3 regions of the Micromonospora sp. CPCC 205561 genome follow, and region 1 is predicted to be linked to each of the others. Evidence: riboswitches for the same ligand, from Rfam matches in the RefSeq annotation. Region 1 holds a riboswitch; each other region holds the start of a gene.
The links. Region 1 has a riboswitch for cyclic di-AMP ahead of V6V16_RS05940 (C40 family peptidase). Riboswitches for the same ligand answer to the same signal wherever they lie in the genome.
Positions count from the first base shown of each region.

Region 1 (4,209 bases):
CGGCGCGGCCCGGTGGCCGTGGGCGAGCCGGGCGACCCGGGCCGGGTCGGTGACCGGCCGGGCGTGGCCGGCGACGTAGGCCTCGTCGTCGCTCTCCTCCGGCGGGAACGAGTGCAGCGCGTAGCGGCCGTCACGCTCCAGGTCGCGCCGCTTGGGCGAGTCGACGACGAAGCAGAAGAGCCCCTCGTCGGTGATCACCGGGGAGACGGGGTGCACCCGGGGCCCGCCGTCGGCGCGGACGGTGGCCAGGTAGCCGAAGCCCGGCCCGTACTGCTGCATGAGAAGGCGGATCCCGTCGGCGAGGCGGGGCTCGTCGGCGGCGAATTCGGACCAGGAAGCCATGCCGGCATTCTATCGAACAAATGTACGAAGGCGCACTCCGACACGCAGGTCACGCCCGCCGCTCGCTAAGGTGTTCCGATGCTGCTCTCCGACCGCGACCTGGCCTCCGAGATCGAGGCGGGCACGCTCGCGCTGGAGCCGTTCGAGCCCGCGCTGGTGCAACCGTCCAGCATCGACGTGCGCCTGGACAAGCTCTTCCGGGTCTTCAACAACCACCTCTACACCCACATCGACCCGGCGCAGCAGCAGGACGACCTGACCTCGATGGTCGAGGTGCCGGAGGGCGAGCCGTACGTGCTGCACCCGGGCGAGTTCGTGCTGGCCTCGACGCTGGAGGTGATCTCGCTCGGCGACCAGCTCGCCGGGCGGCTGGAGGGCAAGTCGAGCCTGGGCCGGCTCGGGCTGCTCACCCACTCCACGGCGGGCTTCATCGACCCGGGCTTCTCCGGTCACGTCACCCTCGAACTGTCCAACGTGGCGAACCTGCCGATCACCCTCTGGCCGGGCATGAAGATCGGTCAGCTCTGCATCTTCCGGCTCTCGTCGCCGGCCGAGCACCCCTACGGCTCGGCCGTCTACGGCTCGCGCTACCAGGGGCAGCGCGGCCCCACCCCGAGCCGTTCCTGGCAGCACTGGCGCACCTGGCCGACCCGCTGACCCGGCTTCGGGCATGAGGAAGGGCCCTCTGCCGCGCCGGAGCGGCGGGAAGAGGGCCCTTCCTGTCGCTCTCAGCCGGGTCGGCCGTAGCTGTGGATCGGGCCGTCGTCGACCTTCTTCATCCTGATCGGCACCCCGGCCCGGGAGGCGTGCACCACCCAGCCGCCGCCGACGTACATGCCCACGTGGTGCAGGTCGCTGTAGTAGAAGACCAGGTCACCCGGGCGCAGCTCGCCCCGGCTGACGGTGGCGGTGGCCCGGCGCTGCTGTGCGGCGTTGTGCGGCAGCGAGACCCCGGCCTTCGCCCAGGCGGCGAGCATCAGCCCGGAGCAGTCGTACGAGTTCGGGCCCTCGGCGCCCCAGACGTAGGGCTTGCCGATCTGGGCGCAGGCGAACTTCACGGCGGTGCCGGCCGCGCCGCCGGGATAGCTGGCCGGGCAGGGCGCGGGGCGCAGCGGCCCGCCGCCGCCGCTGCCGTAGATCCGCAGTCGCAGCTTCTGCAAGCGGTCGATCTCGGCGTTGATCTGCTTCTTCTTCGCGGCGAGCTGGGCCTCGGTCCGGCCGAGCTGGCCGACCATCTCGTCCAGCGGCGCCTTCTTGGCGGCCAGCCGGTCCCGCAGCTCGACGACCCGCCGCACGTCCTGCTGCTGGTGGTGGGCGAAGCGGTCGAGCAGTTCGAGCTGCCCGACCATCTCGCTCGGCGAGCGGCTGCCGAGCAGGGCGTTGACGGTGGAGAGGGTCTCGCCCTTGTAGGCGCGGACGGCCAGCGCGCCGACCTTCTCCATCGCCTGGTCGACCTGCTTCTCCAGCGGCTTGATCTGCGCGGCGAGGGCGTCGGCCTGCCTGCGCCTGGCGGCAAGGTCCTGGCGGGTGGCGTTGTGCCGTTCGATGACCGGTTCGAGCTCGTTCCAGTCCTCGTCGATCTGGCGCTCGATCTCGGCTACCGTCGGTTCGGCGTGGGCCGCCGTGGCGCCGCCGGTCAGTACGACGGCGAACGCGGCCAGGGCGGCCAGGGCGGTGGTGCAGCGGTACCAGCGTGGGCGCGGCGCAGCCGTCGTGGGGCCGGCGGGTACCGACCGTGCCGACGGTGGCCGCGGGGCATGGTGTGCCACCGGGGTCCGGACTCCTTCTTCCTCTCCGCCTACCGGGTTAGCTGACGGGTTCGGGCGGGAAGGGAACGCCCTACCGCAGAGGCTGCGGATTCACCCCGGAGAACCTGGGTCCCCGGCTCGCTCGGGAGCGACTCGGCGGTGTCGGACCGTCACCGCCCCGGATGGACGGAGTGTCACCGGCCGACGAAAGACCAGAGTAGAGACGGCCGTTATCGATCCGCAACCCTCCGGGACGTGACACTCCGTACTGACCTGGGTCGGGCAGAACCGCAACCCGGGCGACGAAAATTTCCTTCCTTCTGAAGTGTCTGACAGGAAGGTATTGACCGGAGGCGGCGGGCGGGGCGAAGGTGACCCATATTTTCCCGTCCGACCTGGGGGTCTGATGCACCTGTCAGCGACAACGAGGAGCAGACGCGTCCTGCTGGCCGCCGCCGTGGCCGCCGCCCTGGCGGCGACGCCGCTTGCCGGCGCCGGTTCCGCCACCGCCGCGCCGACGACCGATCGGCAGCAGCAGTACGCCGCCGCGGCCGCCGAGTACGGCGTGCCGGAGAGCGTTCTGCTCGGTGTCTCCTACCTGCAGTCCCGCTGGGACACCAACGCCGGCACGCCGAGCACCAGCGGCGGCTACGGACCCATGCACCTCACCGACGCCGAGCACGTGGCCGCCCTCTCCGGGGGCACCCACCACGACGAGGGCACCGAGGACCCGCGCGGCGACGACTCCCGTCGTTCCCTGGCCGAGGCGCACGAGCCGCCGGCCACCCCGCCTCCCGCCGAGGCCGCGCTGCGTACCGTCGACGCCGCCGCCGCGTTGACCGGCGCCAGCGAGGAGACGCTGCGGACGGACGTCACGGCGAACATCCGGGGCGGCGCGGCGCTGCTGGCCGCGTACCAGAAGGAGATCGGCGCCCCGGTCGGCGCCGGCACCGACCCGGCGGCCTGGTACGGCGCGGTCGCCCGGTACTCCGGCGCGGACAGCGCCGACGCCGCGGCGGCCTTCGCCAACGAGGTGTACGCGACCATCGCCACGGGCGACAGCCGGGTGACCGACGACGGGCAGCGGGTCACGCTGGCCGGCCGCGCGATCCAGCCGGACCGCTCCTGGCTGGACCGGCTGCGCCTGCGCAAGCTCACCCGGCCCGACGGGCTGGAGTGCCCGAGCGACATCTCCTGTGAGTGGATCCCGGCCCCCTACCAGCAGTACGGCCCGACGCTCGGCGACTACGGCAACCACGACCTCGCCGACCGGCCCGCGCAGCAGAAGATCGAGTACATCGTCATCCACGACACCGAGGGCTACTTCGGGCCGAGCGTCAACCTGGTCAAGGACCCGAAGCGGGTGGGCTGGCACTACACCCTGCGCTCGGTGGACGGCCACATCGCCCAGCACATCAAGACCAAGAACGTCGGCTGGCACGCCGGCAACTGGTACGTGAACTCCAAGTCCATCGGCCTGGAGCACGAGGGCTTCGCGGGGCACGGCACCTGGTACACCGAGGCGATGTACCGCACCTCCGCCAAGCTGGTCCGCCACCTGGCTCGGGCGTACAACATCCCGCTGGACCGCGACCACATCATCGGGCACGACAACGTCCCCGGCACCGTCGCCGCGAACGTGCGCGGCATGCACTGGGACCCGGGACCGTACTGGAACTGGTCGCACTACTTCGACCTGCTCAAGGCGCCGTTCTTCTCGACCGGCACGCACCGCACCGGACTGGTCACCATCGACCCGGACTTCGCCACCAACCAGCCGCCCTTCACCGGCTGCAACCGGCAGCCCCCGGGCGTGCCGAACCCGCCCCCGGCGACCGCCCCCTGTCCGCTGCGCGGCTCCTCGGCGCTGTTCCTGCACAACGCGCCGAGCCACGACGCGCCGCTGCTCAACGACATCGCGCTGCGACCCGACGGCACCCCGAACACCACGTACGTCTCCGACCACGGCGCCCGGGTCTCGGCCGGACAGACGTACGCGCTGGCCGAGGTGCGGGGCGACTGGACCGCGATCTGGTACCTCGGCCAGAAGGGGTGGTTCCACAACCCCGCCGCCAAACCGACGGCGAAGTGGTCCGTCGGGCTCGTCGCGAGCCCGAAG
Region 1 covers NZ_JBAKHV010000005.1:170,809-175,017, forward strand. Annotated here, with positions in the region: gene V6V16_RS05930 (pyridoxamine 5'-phosphate oxidase family protein) at 1-342, opposite strand, end outside; gene dcd (dCTP deaminase) at 421-999, shown strand; gene V6V16_RS05940 (C40 family peptidase) at 1,071-2,111, opposite strand; cyclic di-AMP (ydaO/yuaA leader) riboswitch at 2,124-2,259, opposite strand; gene V6V16_RS05945 (N-acetylmuramoyl-L-alanine amidase) at 2,497-4,209, shown strand, end outside.

Region 2 (4,209 bases), on a different contig from region 1:
GTGGCACATGTTGCACCTGCAGATGTTCCCCATGGTCGACAAAATCGGCCATGTGCTCGGCCTTGGTGGCGTCCTGGTGCTCTCGATCCTGCTGCTGTTTCCCGATCGCACGCGCGGTGGTACGTCCGATCCCCACGCCGAGAAGACGTGAGCCGGACCGCCGCGACGAGCCGCGACCACGCCTCGAAGACCACGTCCTCGTCCATGGCCGCCACGCCTGGCTCTCCGTCGCCCGATCCGTGACCACAGAAGGAGAACCAGTCCCGGCGACGACATGATCATCGGTCATACCCGTACCCGAGATCCGAAGACTGCTCACCGCACTCGTAGTGCGATCAACCCACCCACCAGAACGCGTCCGGGCTTGGTCCCGACGGCGCAGACGACGCCGACACCAAGCCCGAACCTGCCACTACCGACGACGCGGCCACCCCTGACGAACTGCCGTTGCAGGATCAGTAGACCGAGAGATGGACGTGGTTGGTGTGGTCGCTGGACGGGTCGCCGTTGGCCCCGCTGTACGACTTCCACCCGCTGCTGGGCAGCCAGATCTGGCGGTACCAGATCACGTAGAGCACGGCGAGCCGGTCGGCGTTGCGTACGAAGTACGCCGCTAGGTTGTTTCCGTACGTCCGGTCGCCGCCGCTGGCGTCGCCGCCGAAGCCGCCCTTCTGGGCCGCGAAGTCGCAGGCCCGACCCTTCGGATGCTCGCCCGAGCCGCCCGGGCGGTAGCAGGAGACGTACCGGGTGAAGCCCGCCGCCTTGGCCTGGTTGAGCGCGTGCAGGGTGCGGGGGGTGATGCAGCCGTTGGCGGGGGTGGGGTCGTTGACGCTGCACGACTCGGAGGGCCAGGAGCCGTCGGAGTTGCGCGGTGCCGCCTTCGCCGTCTTGTTCGAGGTGCCGCCGGGGGAGCCGCCCCCAGCGGCGGACTGCTGCTTGCGGTTGGCGACCGTCAGCGCCCGTTCGGCCTGTTCCTTGCGCTTGGCCATCACGGTGACCTGCTTGCGCTGTTCCCGGATCTCGCCGTCCAGGGCCAGCTTGGTGCGGGCCGCCTCGTCGCGCGTCCCCTGGAGTTCGCGCAGGGCGCGGTCCTCGTTGGCGGCCACCGCGTCGAGGGCGGCGGCCCGGTCCATGAAGCCGTCGGGTGAGTTGCTGTTGAGTAGGGCGGAGGCGACGCCGAGCCGGCCGGTGCGGTACGCGACCCCGGCGATCTCCCCGACCTTCGCGGCGCGCTCGGTCAGCTCGGCCTCGTTCGTCTTCAGCTGGGCGGCGAGCTGCTGCTGCCGCTTGACCGACGTCTCCAGGGCGCGCTTGGCGTCCAGGTAGCCCTTGCTGGCGGCCTCCAGCTGCGCGCGCAGGGCGGGGGTGCCGCCCTCCTCGTCCTGCCCGGGTGCCGCGGCGAGCAGGCCGGCGCGGGCCGCGGCCGCCGGGGCGGCGGTGACCGGTGCCACCGCGGTGCCGAGGGCGAGCGCCGTGGCGATCAGGGCCGCCACGCGGGCGGCACGTCGTCGTACAGGTGCCATCACTGGCATACACGTGTCCTTCCGTCAGCCGCCGACCGGGTTAGCTGACGGGTTCGGGACGGAAGATCCCTACCGCTGACGCGGATGCACCCCACGAACATGGTTCCCCGGTTCGCCCCGTCGGGCGATTAGGCGGCGGCCACCGCCGGCACCGGTGGGTGCCGCCTGGCGGAGGCCGAAGCCGAGCCTACCGGTGCCGCTGTGACTGGCGCAGCGGAGGTGACTGACGGTGCGCGTCCACACACGGTCAAATCCGGCATAGCGCGACAATATCATCTCAGAATTAAGGCGCAGCTCATTACCACTCAACCGCCCCGCAGGCCCCGGTGGACGCTCCCGGCTCGATCTGCAACGTGGCGTGCTCGATCCTGAAGTCCTCGTGCAGCGCCGCGCGGGCGGCGCCGAGCACCGCGCCGACCTCCGCGTCGGGCGCCATGGTCAGGTGCGCCGAGGCCACCTCCATCCCGGAGGTCAGCGTCCAGACGTGCAGGTCGTGCACCTCGGCGACGCCGGGCACGGCGGCCAGCCTGTCGTGCACCGCGGTGACCTGGAGGTGCTCCGGAGCGGCCTGCACCAGGATGCGCAGCGCGGCCCGCCCGAGTCGCCAGGTGCGCGGCAGGATGAACACCCCGATCGCGACCGCCACCAGCGGGTCGGCCCACCACCAGTCGGTGACGGTGATCAGCAGGGCCGCCCCGATCACGCCGAGTGAGCCCAGGAGGTCGGCCAGCACCTCCAGGTACGCGCCCTGGACGTTGATGCTCTCCTGCGCCCCGGAGCGCAGCAGCGCGAAGGCGCCGACGTTGGCGAGCAGGCCGAGCACCGCGACCGCGAGCATCGGGCCGGCGAGCACCTCCGGCGGGTCGCCGAAGCGGCGTACCGCCTCGATGACGACGTAGACCGCGACGCCGGAGAGCAGCACGGCGTTGGCCAGCGCGGCGAGCACCTCCAGCCGGTAGAGGCCGAAGGTGCGCTGCGGGTCCGCCCCCGCCCGGCGGGTGGCGGCGATCGCCGCGAGCGCCATGCCGATGCCGAGCACGTCGGTGAACATGTGCCCGGCGTCGCTCAGCAGGGCCAGCGAGCCGGTGCGGAAGGCCGCGACCGCCTCCACCACCATCAGGCCGGCGAGCAGCCCGAAGGCGGCCCAGAGTCGACCCCGGTGGCGGTGTGCGGCGTTCGCCACCGAGCCGTGATGGTGGTCATGACCAGCGCCCACGCGCCACCCCCCGTCCAGGCGTCCCGATCCGCGTCCAATCTATGCTCACATCGCAATGTGTGCAAGTAAGTCGGAGACCCCGGCCGGTCGGCCAGGGGGACGCCGGCGGGGCGAAGTGGGGTGGGCCCGGCGGCCTCAGCCGGTCGGGTCGACGGTGGTCAGCCGCTGGGTGGCCCGGGAGAGCGCGACGTAGAGCGTGCGCACCCCGGAGCCGGGGTCGGCCCGGATCTCGCCCGGGGCGACGAGGACGACCCCGTCGTACTCCATGCCCTTGGCCTCCAGGCTGGTGACCACCTGCAGGCGCGGCGCGCCCAGCCCGGCCAGCCAGCCGGCCACCTCGTCGCGGCGGGGCACCGGGGTGATCACGCCGACGGTGCCCTCGACCTCTGCCAGCAGCGCGGCGGCCGCCGCCACCACGGCGGCCCGCAGCTCCGCCGGCGGCACCGCCAGCTCGACCGGGTCGACGCCGGTCGAGCGCACCGCCCGGGGCAGCGGGAGGTCGGGGTGCAGGCGGCGGATCTCGGCCGCCGCCACCGCGAAGATCTCCGCCGAGTTGCGGTAGTTCGTGGTCAGGGTGAAGCGGTGCCGCCTGCGTCGCCCCAGCGCCTGGTCCCGGGCCCGGTCCAGCTCGTCCGGATCGCCCGTCCACGCCGTCTGCGCCGGGTCGCCCACCACGGTCCACGAGGCCAGCCGGCCGCGCCGGCCGATCATGCGCCACTGCATCGGCGAGACGTCCTGCGACTCGTCGACGACCACGTGGGCGTACTCCCGGTAGTCCTCCGGGCGCTCCCGGGCCGCCTCACGGGCGGCGCGCTGCCGGTCGGCGAAGGTGCTCAGCTCCCGGACGCCGCCGGCGAGCTGGAACGGGTCCCGCTTCGCCCGGGCGGGCCGCAGCGGCTTGCCGAGCAGCGCGTCCAGCTCGTCCAGCAGCGCGACGTCGGCGATCGTCAGCCCGTCGTCGTCCAGACGCCGGTACGCGTCGGCCAGCAGCCGGATCTCGGCCCGGGAGAGGATCCCCAAGGCGTAGCGGTGCAGCCGGTCCGGGCGGGCCAGCCAGCCCAGCACGTGCCGGGGGTGCAGCCGGGGCCACCACGCCTTGAGGAACTCCCGGAACTCCGGCCGCTCGGCGATCTCGTCCTCGAACGCGCGCTGCTCGGGCAGCCGCCCGACGCCCAGCCGGCGGGCCTGCGCCCAGAGCGCCGCGAAGACCCCGTCGAAGCCCGCCCGGCGGATCTCGTTGCGCCGGGCGCCCCGGGGCATCGCCCGGTCCCGGATCCCGTCCAGCTCGCGGCGCTCCAGCCGGAGCAGCTGCCCCCGGTAGAGCAGGCGCAGCTCGGTCGGGCCGCCCGGCACCGCGTCCCGGGCCGCCCGCTCCAGCACCCGCCGCATCCGCAGCGAGCCCTTGACGGCCGCCACGGCCGGCGGATCGGTGCGGGTGGCGCTCATGCCGGGAAAGAGCGTGCCCAGCGA
Region 2 covers NZ_JBAKHV010000006.1:22,243-26,451, forward strand. Annotated here, with positions in the region: gene V6V16_RS06085 (hypothetical protein) at 1-151, shown strand, start outside; gene V6V16_RS06090 (coiled-coil domain-containing protein) at 456-1,523, opposite strand; cyclic di-AMP (ydaO/yuaA leader) riboswitch at 1,537-1,668, opposite strand; gene V6V16_RS06095 (cation diffusion facilitator family transporter) at 1,822-2,739, opposite strand; gene V6V16_RS06100 (HelD family protein) at 2,875-4,209, opposite strand, start outside.
Region 2: it holds a riboswitch for cyclic di-AMP, as region 1 does, so the genes downstream of both, V6V16_RS06090 (coiled-coil domain-containing protein) here and V6V16_RS05940 (C40 family peptidase) in region 1, are expected to answer to the same signal.

Region 3 (4,209 bases), on a different contig from region 1:
CCACCGACGACGTCCGGTTCGGGAAGGGGCGGCGGGAGGCCGGGCCCGGCGCGCGCGGGCCGTCGGGGCCGGCCGGGTGGCGTCCGTCAGGAGCGTTCGGTGGCCTCGGCCGGCTCCTCGGTGAAGAGGGCGAGCAGGTGACCGACCTGTCGATCGGCCTCGGCGGGGTGCCGGAACCGCCCGGCCGGGTTCAGCGTGTACTCGTTGCGCCGGCCCACCCGGGTGCGGTGCAGGTAGCCGCCGGCCTCCAGGTCGGCGACGATCGCCTGGGCGGCCCGTTCCGTGACGCCCACCTCGTCGGCGACGTCGCGGAGCCGGGCCGTGGGGTTGCGGGCGATGGCGAGCAGCACGTGCCCGTGGTTGGTGAGGAACGTCCAGTTCCGGGCGCTCCCGCTCTCCCCTGTCGTCGCCATGTCGCCATGGTATGGCGCGCTCTGCCACTTCGCCTCGCGCCCTCGCGTGCGGCGGCCCCGCGCGGACCACGGGGCTCCCGGGCGGCGCCCCGTCAACGTATGAAACGCATATCACGTATCCCTTGACGTATCTTGCACTGCGTGTGACGGTGTGTGCAGCCCGCGTCCGGCGTCGGCCCGGGTGACCAGGTCGTTCACGTCAGGGAGCGAGGTGGCGGGATGAGCCGTCCCGGATCGCCAGGCATTCAACCGGGCCCGGAACGGACGCCTCCGGCGCCGGCCACGGACACCCCGGCCGGCGTCACGCACGCCGTACCCGCGGACCCGGAGCAGGCCCTGGCCGAGCTGCACGCCGGCAACCGGCGCTTCGTGACCGGCTCCCCACGCCATCCCAACCAGGACGCAGACCACCGTGCGGCGGTCGCCGACGGGCAGCACCCCTTCGCCGTGATCGTCGGCTGTTCCGACTCCCGCCTCGCCGCCGAGATCATCTTCGATCGCGGGCTCGGTGACCTCTTCGTGGTCCGCACCGCCGGGCACACCATCGGTCCCGAGGTGCTGGGCAGCGTGGAGTACGCCGTGACGGTCCTGCGTACGCCGCTGGTGGTGGTGCTCGGGCACGACTCCTGCGGCGCCGTCCAGGCGGCGCGCGCGGCGGACGCCACCGGCACCCGGCCGGCCGGGCACCTCTGCGCCGTGGTGGACGCGGTGGTGCCCAGCCTGCGCCGGGCCGCCGCCGAGGGCGTGGACGACCTCGAACGGATCGTCGACATCCACATCGCCAACACCGTCGAGGCCATGCTGGAGAGGTCCGCGGTGCTCGCCGCGGAGGTGACCGCCGGGCGGTGCGGGGTGGTCGGGATGTCGTACCGCCTGAGCGCCGGCGAGGTGAGCACGGTGGCCTCGGTGGCGGCCGGCACGGCGTCGCCGACCGCCGCCGTGCCCGCCTGACGACAGCCGACCGCCGCCGCCGTGCCCGCCTGACAGCCGCTCTGCGGCCCGCCGGCGCGGCCCGGGGTGGCGCACGCGGCGGCGGCCCGTGACGACGCGACAGGGCCGCTCCGCGTCCGCGGGGCGGCCCTGTCGTCGGGGCGTCTCTAGAGCAGTGACACGTGGACGTGGTCCGTGTGGTTCGACGGGCCGCTGTAGGAACTCCAACCGGTCGCCGGGAACCAGATCTGCCGGTTCCAGATCACGTAGTAGATGCCGAGCCGATCGGCGTTGCGGACCAGGAACGCGGTGAGGTTGTTGCCGTACATGTAGGTGTCGTCGTTGTGCCAGGGGGAGAACCCGCTGCGCTGCAGCGACCAGTCGCAGGCCCGACCCTTCGGATGCTCGTACGGCCCGCCGGAGCGGTAACAGCCGACGAAGCGGTCGAACTTGGCCCGCTTGACCTCCTTGTACATGTGCAGCGTCCGCGCGGTGATGCAGCCCGAGGTGGTCGGGTCGTTCTCGGTGCAGCCCAGGGGCTTCCAGTCGCCGTCCGCGGTACGCCCCGGCGCCATCCGGGCGACCGGCGAGGTGGCGACCACCTTGCCGCTGGTCAGCCCTCTCCCGCCGACGAGTGCGAGCGCCTTCTCCGCCTCGCGCTTGCCGCGGGCCATCTCGTTCGTCAGCTTCGTCTGCTCGCGGACCTCGGCGTCGAGGGCCAGCTTGGCCTGCTCGGCGCGGGTCTTGACCTCGTTCACCGCGGCGAGCTTCTTGGCGTTGACCATGTTCAGCTCGTCGAGGGCGGCGGCGCGCTTGACGAACGAGTCGGGGCTCGCGGTGTCCAGCAGCATCGACACCGCGCCGATCCGCCCGGTGCGGTAGGACTGGGCGGCGATCTGGCTGACCTGCGGGGCGAGCGCCTCCAGCTCGGCCTGCGACCGGTCGACCTCCAGGGCCAGTTCGAGCTGGCGCTTCTTGGACTTCTCCAGCTTGGCCTTGGCCTGGACGTAGCTGCGGTTCCGCGCCTCGATCAGGTCGTCGAGCAGCTTGGGCTCGTTGTCCCCGTGCCCCGAGGGCTTGGGTGGGGTGGTCGGTGCCGCCGCCGCCGGAAGGGGTCCGACGAGGACGGCCAGGGCGGCGAGCACGGCCACCACGGGCGTCGACCAGCGGCGTAGGGGTGCCGTCACAGTTTTCCCTTCCGTCGACCGCCGACCGGGTTAGCTGACGGGTTCGGGGCGGAAGTGGCCCCTACCGCTGTCGCGGATTCACCCCAGTTACCTGGGTCCCCGGCTCGCCTGGCGGCGATTGGGCGGCGGTACCGCAGGCGCCGCTGCGCGCCTTCGGCGGTGACCGGCAGCGAGGTTACCCGAGAGTGCTCCCGGGGATCTACGTCCCCAAGCCGACCAAATGCGTTGTTTCCCAGCGGCGGAGGGTGAGCAGTGACGCGTCTATCAGCGCCGACGTCCCTTTTGGTCACGCTGCGGAGTCTCACCATGCGGTGTCCGTACTGTCCCGGTCGGGCCAGCGGCCGGCGGCGGTGGGCGGCGGGTCCCCGGCGCGCGGGCCGCTGAGCGCCTCCAGCGCCTCGGAGCGGTCGGCCGCGGGCCGGGGGGCCGGGGCGGGCGTGGTCGCGGCGACGCCCTGCCCGGCGGCGGCCCCGCCGCGCCGGCCGGCCGTGGTCACCACGGCGGCCAGCCCGGTGGTCAGGGGCACGGCGGCGATCAGACCCAGGGTGGCGACCGCGCTGCGGACGATCTCCTGGGCCAGGAACTCGCTGGTCAGGATCTGGGTCACCGCCCGGGAATCGGCGGTCAGCAGGAGCAGCACCGGCAGTGAGGCACCGGCGTACGCCAGCACGATGGTGTTCACCGTCGAGGCGATGTGTGCCCGCCCGACCCGGGTCGCCGCCCGGTAGAGCTGCCCGCGGGACAGCCCGGGGTTGGCGTGCGCCAGCTCGGTGACGGTGGCGGCCTGGGTCACCGTCACGTCGTCGAGCACGCCGAGGGAGCCGATGATGATCCCGGCCAGCAGCAGGCCGTGCAGGTCCACGTCGGCCTGGAACATCGACAGCGTCGTGGCGTCCTCGCTGCCGAAGCCGGTCAGATGGGTCGCGGCGGTGGCGATCGTGCCGAGGACGCCGGTGAGCACCAGGCTGCCCAGGGTGCCGAGCACGGCGACCGAGGTCTGCGCGGTCACGCCGTGGGTGAGGTAGAGCACCACGAACATGATCAGGGCCGCCCCGACGACCGCGACCAGCAGCGGTGGGCTCCCGGCGCTGATGCCGGGCAGCACGAAGGTCAGCAGGATGGCGAAGCTCGCCGCCAGGCCGGCCAGCGCCGCCAGCCCGCGCCACCGCCCGAACGCGACGATCGCCGCCGCGAAGAGCGCCACCAGCCAGATCAGCGGCGCGCCCCGCTGGTGCTCCGAGATGCTGTAGGCGCTGACGGTGGGGTCGGCGGGGTCGGTGAGCTCGACCAGGATGATCTCGTCCCCGACGGCCACGGTCGGAGCGCCGGGGCCGGCCGGCACGGGCGTCTCCACCTGCTGGCCGGCGTCGGGGCCGTCGTCCACCCGCACGGTGACCGTGCCGCAGGGGCCCTGCGCCGCGTCCGGGCTCCCCTCCGGGGTCTCCGGGGCCGGCGGGCACGGCTCCGTCACCACCCGGGTCACCGTGCCGTGCTGACGGGGCGGTTCGTCGCTGCCGGCCGCGGGATCGGGTGCGTCCCACGGCCAGAGGGCCAGGGCCGCGACCAGCGTGGCCACGAAGAGAGGCACCACCGTCGCGACGAGGATCCGCCGCACCCCCGGCGGGGCGGACGGAGCGGGACGGGTGTGGTCGGCGCCCATCGAGTTCTCCCAACGAATC
Region 3 covers NZ_JBAKHV010000002.1:96,513-100,721, reverse strand. Annotated here, with positions in the region: gene V6V16_RS02695 (helix-turn-helix transcriptional regulator) at 87-413, opposite strand; gene V6V16_RS02690 (carbonic anhydrase) at 633-1,364, shown strand; gene V6V16_RS02685 (coiled-coil domain-containing protein) at 1,511-2,530, opposite strand; cyclic di-AMP (ydaO/yuaA leader) riboswitch at 2,535-2,665, opposite strand; gene V6V16_RS02680 (YibE/F family protein) at 2,832-4,190, opposite strand.
Region 3: it holds a riboswitch for cyclic di-AMP, as region 1 does, so the genes downstream of both, V6V16_RS02685 (coiled-coil domain-containing protein) here and V6V16_RS05940 (C40 family peptidase) in region 1, are expected to answer to the same signal.